Linked DNA regions of Rhizobium sp. SSA_523. Each later gene encodes a partner of the first gene's protein in a complex. Links are inferred from orthologs where the notes say so. Each region holds a gene or a part of one and is shown in the gene's direction. Other genes may lie near its edges. The genes, in order: dnaG and QTJ18_RS10050.

The links.
Region 2: the proteins of dnaG (region 1) and QTJ18_RS10050 are in contact, whole or in part, in a crystal structure (PDB 2R6A), measured with the Geobacillus stearothermophilus proteins. The link is inferred for Rhizobium sp. SSA_523 from one-to-one orthologs. Residues at the interface, in WP_049624496.1 of Geobacillus stearothermophilus: Lys456, Leu457, Leu458, Pro459, Ala460, Asn463, Ala464, Leu467, Leu535, Leu536, Ile537, Ala538, Gln544, Glu545, Asp548, Tyr549, His552; in WP_033016901.1 of Geobacillus stearothermophilus: Ser13, Glu15, Ala16, Gln18, Glu91, Leu92, Asp94, Ala95, Val96, Pro97, Thr98, Ala99, Ala100, Asn101, Tyr104, Tyr105, Ile108.

Annotation. Positions count from the first base shown.
Region 1 is NZ_CP129382.1:1,519,559-1,522,814, reverse strand. The notes cover bases 315-3,256. They hold dnaG (DNA primase), read left to right. Parts: upstream 315-751; coding sequence 752-2,761; downstream 2,762-3,256. UniProt on the Escherichia coli protein: RNA polymerase that catalyzes the synthesis of short RNA molecules used as primers for DNA polymerase during DNA replication.
Region 2 is NZ_CP129382.1:369,044-372,273, reverse strand. The notes cover bases 58-2,973. They hold QTJ18_RS10050 (replicative DNA helicase), read left to right. Parts: upstream 58-725; coding sequence 726-2,222; downstream 2,223-2,973. Other genes in these bases: QTJ18_RS10040 (AzlC family ABC transporter permease), read right to left, coding at 2,569-2,973; QTJ18_RS10045 (AzlD family protein), read right to left, coding at 2,270-2,572; QTJ18_RS10055 (MarR family winged helix-turn-helix transcriptional regulator), read right to left, coding at 58-283. Outside these bases: more of QTJ18_RS10055, read right to left, coding at 1-57; more of QTJ18_RS10040, read right to left, coding at 2,974-3,230. UniProt on the Escherichia coli protein: The main replicative DNA helicase, it participates in initiation and elongation during chromosome replication. Travels ahead of the DNA replisome, separating dsDNA into templates for DNA synthesis.

The DNA of each region.
Region 1 (3,256 bases):
GCATTGCAGCCAGGCCTTATGCCGTCTCGGCGCCCGCTTGTCTTGGAAACCCGAAACAAGCGAGGCAGAGCTCGGGAGGGCTCTGCCTCTACGCCTGGACATGAACATTGCCATCCGGGGGCAGGAGGCAATGCCGGGGCACCCTGTTGGGGGGCAAGGTGCCGATCCGTTCTTCCCGATGGAGAGTGGGACGTCAGGAAGAACAGCCCCACTCAAATCCTGTTCGGCGCTGCATTCAACTTAAAAAATCGTAATTTTTGAGAAGGCCCATTCGCCGCAAAAAAGTCGCAAGTTGGGCTAGGGATGAAATGTTGCGCAGGCGGCGGTCCTCCGGGGCCGGGCCTTTGCGAAAGCATCGCAAAGGCTTCGCGAAAGCCTGTGGCCAGCCCTGTGGATATCGGTCAGGGACAGGACCTGGCCGACCCTAGGGTCAAAACTCAATCAGGATTTGGAGCGTGGTATGAGAGAAAATCGTTCAGTTTACGGAGCGGAGCCGCCGGTGGATCCAACAGGCATCAAGGCTTCGCGACGTGGGAATGGACGATTTTCGCCATATCCCTACGGGACGCGGCGGATTTTGCCTGCGAGGGCGTCGAAAAGGCTTTGTGGAGTTCGGCTCCACGGCAGCCTCTTCTCCTATTCGCAAACAAAATCCGCTCGCGCCACGCCCGAAACCTGATCGAGTTTTGACCCTTGAGCATGGTCTTTCCAGCCATTCAAGCCTATAGGAAGGCTTGTCCACGAGGTGACGATGCGGTTTTCCAACCAGTTTCTCGACGAAATCCGTGACCGCGTGCCGATTTCGGCCGTGATCGGTCGTCGTGTGACCTGGGACAGGAAGAAGACCCAGGCCTCGCGCGGCGATTTCTGGGCCTGCTGCCCGTTCCACGGCGAAAAGAGCCCGAGCTTCCACTGCGAGGACCGCAAGGGACGCTATCACTGCTTCGGCTGCGGCGTGTCGGGCGATCATTTCCGCTTCCTGCAGGAGCTGGAAGGCCTGAGCTTTCCCGAAGCGGTCCAGCAGATCGCCGACCTTGCCGGCATTGCCCTTCCGCAGCCGGATGTGCAGGCGGAGCGGCGCGAGCGCGAACGTGCCAGCCTGACCGATGTCATGGAGATGGCGACGCTCTTCTTTCAGGATCAGTTGCAGACAGCGGCCGGCGCCAAGGCGCGCGCCTACCTGCGCGATCGCGGCCTGACGGCGCGCACGATCGAGACCTTTCGCCTGGGCTATGCTCCGGAGAGCCGCAATGCGCTCAAGGAGCATCTGGCATCCAAGGGCGTGCTGAAGGAGCAGATCGAGGCCTGCGGCCTGGTGATCCACGAGAACGTGCCGGTCTCCTATGACCGCTTCCGGGACCGGATCATGTTTCCGATCCTGTCCTCGCGCGACAAGGTGATCGCCTTTGGCGGCCGCGCCATGGCGGCGGATGCCATGGCCAAATATCTGAACTCGAACGAGACGGAGCTCTTCCACAAGGGCAATGTCCTTTACAATTTCACCCGCGCGCGCCGCGCCTCGCAGGCCGCGTCGAAGGGGCCGGATGCCCAGCCGCCGGTGGTGATCGCCGTCGAGGGCTATATGGATGTCATCGCGCTGCATCAGGCCGGCGTCGAAAATGCCGTGGCACCGCTCGGCACGGCGCTGACGGAGAATCAGCTGGAGCTCCTGTGGCGCATGACGCCGGAGCCGGTTCTCTGCTTCGATGGCGACGGCGCCGGTCTGCGCGCCGCGCACCGGGCCGCCGATCTGGCCCTGCCGCATATCAAGCCGGGCCGCACGGTCCGCTTCGCCCTGCTGCCGGATGGCAAGGATCCGGACGATCTCGTGCGTCATGAGGGCCGCGCGCCCTTCGATCTCGTCCTGTCGCAGGCCAAGCCTCTCGCCGAGATGATCTGGATGCGCGAAACCGGCAATACGACCTATGATACGCCGGAGCGCCGGGCGGAGCTGGAGGCCCGGTTGAAGCAGACGGTCTCCGTCATCGCCGATGAGGGCGTGCGGCGGTTTTATCAACAGCATATGCGCGAGAAGCTGAACACCTTCTTCCGCCCCGATCTGCGGCAGGGCGGCCAGGGCCAGCCCTTCGCGCCGCGCGGACGCAACCAGTCCGCAGGCGCGCGCGGCCAGGGCAGCGGCGGCTTCCAGGCGCCGCGGGCGCTCGGAATATCCGACCGGCTGGCGCGCTCCGGCCTGGTGCGCGGCTATCAGGACCTGCCGGCGCTGCGCGAAGTGGTGCTGGCGATCACCATCGTCAATCATCCGCAGCTTCTTCTGGAAGAATATGACGAGATTGCCGCCATCGACTTCGAGAACCGCGATCTGCAGCGCTTCTGGTCGGCCGTGCTTCCGGCAGCGGCAACCGCGGGTCCGCAGCTGTCGCGGCAATATCTTCTGGAGAAACTCGCCGGGCAGGGGTTCGAGGCGCTTCTTGCGGCGCTGGAGCAGCAGGTGCGCAATGCAAGGCTGTGGATTGCCACCGAAGCCGCGGCCATGGAGGATGCACGCGAAGGCTATCGCCAGGCGCTGTCCTTGCACAAGCGCACCAAGGCGCTGAGGCTGCAGAAGATGGAACTGGAGCGGGCGATTACCGCCGCGACGGAGGAGGGCGACGAGACAAGCATCGACCTCCTGTTGCGGGCTCTGTCGGAGGTGCAGTCGGAGATCAGCCGCATGGAAAACCAGGAGGCGATCATCGACGGGTTCGGCGTCATGTCGGGACGGGTGAAGGGTGTCGCGATAAGCCCCGGCAGCGGCTGAGGGTGCCAGGCCGGGAAATTGGTTGGGGCAGGGCCCTGGGAAAGGCCGCAGAAGCGCGTATGGGAAGAGCCGTGGGACTAATGGGGGCGGCATAAAGGTGGTGCGCGAGCAATGGAGCGTGACGCGCGTGAGCGGGCTCTGGCCCAGGCGGCCGGTCGGCCGCCGGCCTCTGCCGCGCAACGTCTTGTCTTTGGGGGAATGCTCCCTAAATAAGCGTCAACCACCGCAGTCAGAGCCGATGATAGCTGCGTGCTGTCTCGATTTCTCCACTTTTAACGGCGTGCCGCCCGGATAAAGGCTTGACGGAAGGGAAATTTGTGGGAATCACCGTCTCAGGCAGACTTAGGCGGGTCAGAGCGTATCAGCCACCGAGATCGGGCGCATTGCGTGAAGGCAAAAATTAGCCTTTTGCGACGGGAGCTTCCGGTTGGTTAAGCGGGTTTTAAATACGCACCCGGTAGGTGAGTGAATGTGATTCGCAAGCGCGACAGCGGT
Region 2 (3,230 bases), 1.2 Mb from region 1 along the record:
GGATCTCCTTCACCCGCCGGTCGAGATCCCCTGCCCGCCTTTCGATCAGGTTCTGCTTTTCCATCGCATCGAGAAGGCGCACGAGCGTCGGGGTCTCGATATCGAGCTCCTGTGCCAGGTCCTTTTGCGACAGGCTTCCCCGCCGGGTCAGGGCAAACAGCGTGCGGGCACGCGCCAGGGTCAGCCCGCTTCGCCGGCTTTTCATGTCGAACAGCGCCCGCAGCTTCCTGTTGAAGGCGGACATTTCATCGAACAGGCGCTCGTCGAGCAAGGGGCGGGACATTGATCACCCAGACATATTATTAGGTTGCTAATTGTTTGATCCCTATTTATGGCGGGGTCCGTCGACGATCAAGCGCATATCTGGAATTTTAGCCATGCATGCCGCGCATGACTCGCAGCCAGGCTGTCGAGACCGTGATCCGGCGGCCGCGGATCATGACGTCGCCGTCCTTCAGGCGCGACCTGTGGGGCGACGCCTGCCATCTGCTGACGGAGTGCGTTATGCTACAGGACCGCCGGACGCGATTCGCGTGGTGACCACAGTCAACGAGAATCTGCGGCGAGAGACGGAATTTTTGTTTTCTGCAAGGTCAGCCTGTGAAGAGGTGTGGGTTGACGCTTTGGGGCGTGTGTTGCGAAGAGCGGCGCTCTAGAGTGCCCTCAAGGCACGGGGCGCGGATGAGGCGTGTGGCGACAATGACGAGAATGATGGGATCAGGACAATGAACGAAGCAGCGCGCAAGCTGGGCAATGCCCTGCCGGCAGAGCCGCATTATCGCGAAGCCCCGAACAATATCGAGGCGGAGCAGGCCCTTCTTGGCGCCATCCTCGTCAACAATGATGCCTATTACCGCGTCTCGGACTTTCTGAAGCCCTCGCATTTCCACGAGCCTCTGCACCGCAAGATCTTCGAGGTGGCAGGCGACATCATCCGCATGGGCAAGATCGCCAATCCGGTGACCATCAAGAATTTCCTGCCGGCCGAGACCAAGGTCGGAGAACTGACGATTCCGCAATATCTCGGGCGTCTTGCCGGCGACGCCGTCACCATCATCAATGCGGAGGATTATGGCCGCGCCATCTATGACCTGGCGCTGCGCCGTGCGCTGATCACCATCGGCGAAGACATGGTCAATATTGCCTATGACGCGCCGCTCGACATGCCGCCGCAGACCCAGATCGAGGATACCGAACGGCGTCTGTTTGAACTGGCCGAGACGGGCCGTTACGACGGCGGCTTCCAGTCCTTCGCCGACGCCGTGGCGCAGGCGATCGACATGGCGGGCGCGGCTTTCGAGCGCGACGGCCATCTGTCGGGCATTTCCACCGGCATCATGTCGCTGGACGCGAAGATGGGCGGCCTGCAGCGGTCCGACTTGATCGTTCTGGCAGGGCGACCCGGCATGGGCAAGACCTCGCTTGCCACCAATATCGCCTATAATATTGCCGCCGCCTATGAGCACGAAGTCCTGCCGGATGGATCCTTCAAGGCCAGGAATGGCGGAGTCGTCGGCTTCTACTCGCTCGAAATGTCGTCCGAGCAGCTGGCCACCCGTATCATTTCCGAGCAGACGGAAGTCTCATCCTCGAAGATCCGCCGCGGTGATATCACCGAATCCGATTTCGAGAAGCTCGTGGCCTGCAGCCAGATGATGCAGAAGGTGCCGCTCTATATCGACCAGACCGGTGGTATCTCGATTGCCCAGCTTTCGGCGCGGGCGCGCCGCCTGAAGCGTCAGCGCGGCCTCGATGTACTGGTGGTGGACTATATCCAGCTGATGACCGGCTCCGGCAAGTCCGGCGAAAACCGCGTGCAGGAAGTGACCCAGATCACCACCGGCCTCAAGGCGCTGGGCAAGGAACTCAATGTTCCAATCATCGCGCTCTCGCAGCTCTCGCGTCAGGTCGAGAGCCGCGAGGACAAGCGTCCGCAGCTCTCCGACCTTCGTGAATCCGGCTCGATCGAGCAGGATGCCGACGTCGTCCTCTTCGTCTTCCGCGAGGAATATTATGTGAAGAACATGGAGCCGCGCGATCCCAATGATCCGAAATATGCGGAGTGGGAAGCGCAGATGGACAAGGTGAAAGGCACGGCCGACGTGATCATCGCCAAACAGCGTCACGGACCGACCGGCACCGTCAAGCTCGCCTTCCAGTCGGAATTCACCCGTTTTGCCGATCTGGCCGATCCGAGCTTCACCCAGTACGAGGAGCACTGAGCCTCGGACAGCGCCCCGCTCGAACAAAGCGGGGCGTTTTTTGATGCTTACAGCCCAGCAGCGCGCAAAAGCGCCACCGCGAGCACGCCAAGGCCTGCCGCCGGCAGCAGCGGCAGACGCAGGGCGGCAAGAGCGGTCACGGCGCAGGCGAGCGTTTCGGCGATGCCGGTGGCGATGGCCGTGGGCGTGACAACGGCCATCAGCACGGCCGGCGGCACTGCCGTCAGCGCCTTTTCCATGCGCGGCGTCAGCGTGAAACGGTTGACGAGCATCGCGCCGATGAGGCGGGTGAAGACGGTCGCCGCCATCATGGCGAGGATGGCGGCAAGACTTGCCGGATCGATCGTCATGCGCGGATCTTTCCGCCGACCGGAGCCGCAAGGGCGACGGCGAGGCCGGCAAGCGCGCCGGCGGCAATATACCAGGCGCCGGGAAGCAGGCTGTGCACCGTGACGGAGGCAATCGCGCTGGCGACGAGAATGAGGCCGGTCTCCCGTCCTTTCCAGAAGCCCATCAGAAGCACGATGAAGACGGCCGGGAAAGCGAAGTCCAGGCCATAGACGGCCACGTCGCCGAGCAGCGCACCGAAGAGCGCGCCGCCAAGGCTTGCCAGCACCCAGCCGCAATAGAAGGGCAGCGCGAGGCCGAGATAGAAGGCGGGCGTCAGCGGCCTTTGCCGCGCACGCGCCTCTGCCAGTGCCCAGTTCTCATCCGCCATCACCAGCAGCGTCGGCACTTTCTGCCAGAGCCGGAACAGGCCGAGGCTACGCTCCAGCGAGGCGCCCATCAGAACATGCCGCAGGTTGACCAAAAGCGCCGCAAGGCCGAGCGCGCTCCACGAGGCGGGATGCGTCCAGAGGTCCATGGCGACGAATTGCGAGCCGCCGGCAAAGACCAGCGCGCTCATCAGCACGGTTTCCAGCGGCGACAGGCCATTGCCGGTGGCGACCGTGCCGAAGACGAAGCCGATCGGCAAGGCGGCAAGGACGAGCGGTAGAATGGTGCGCA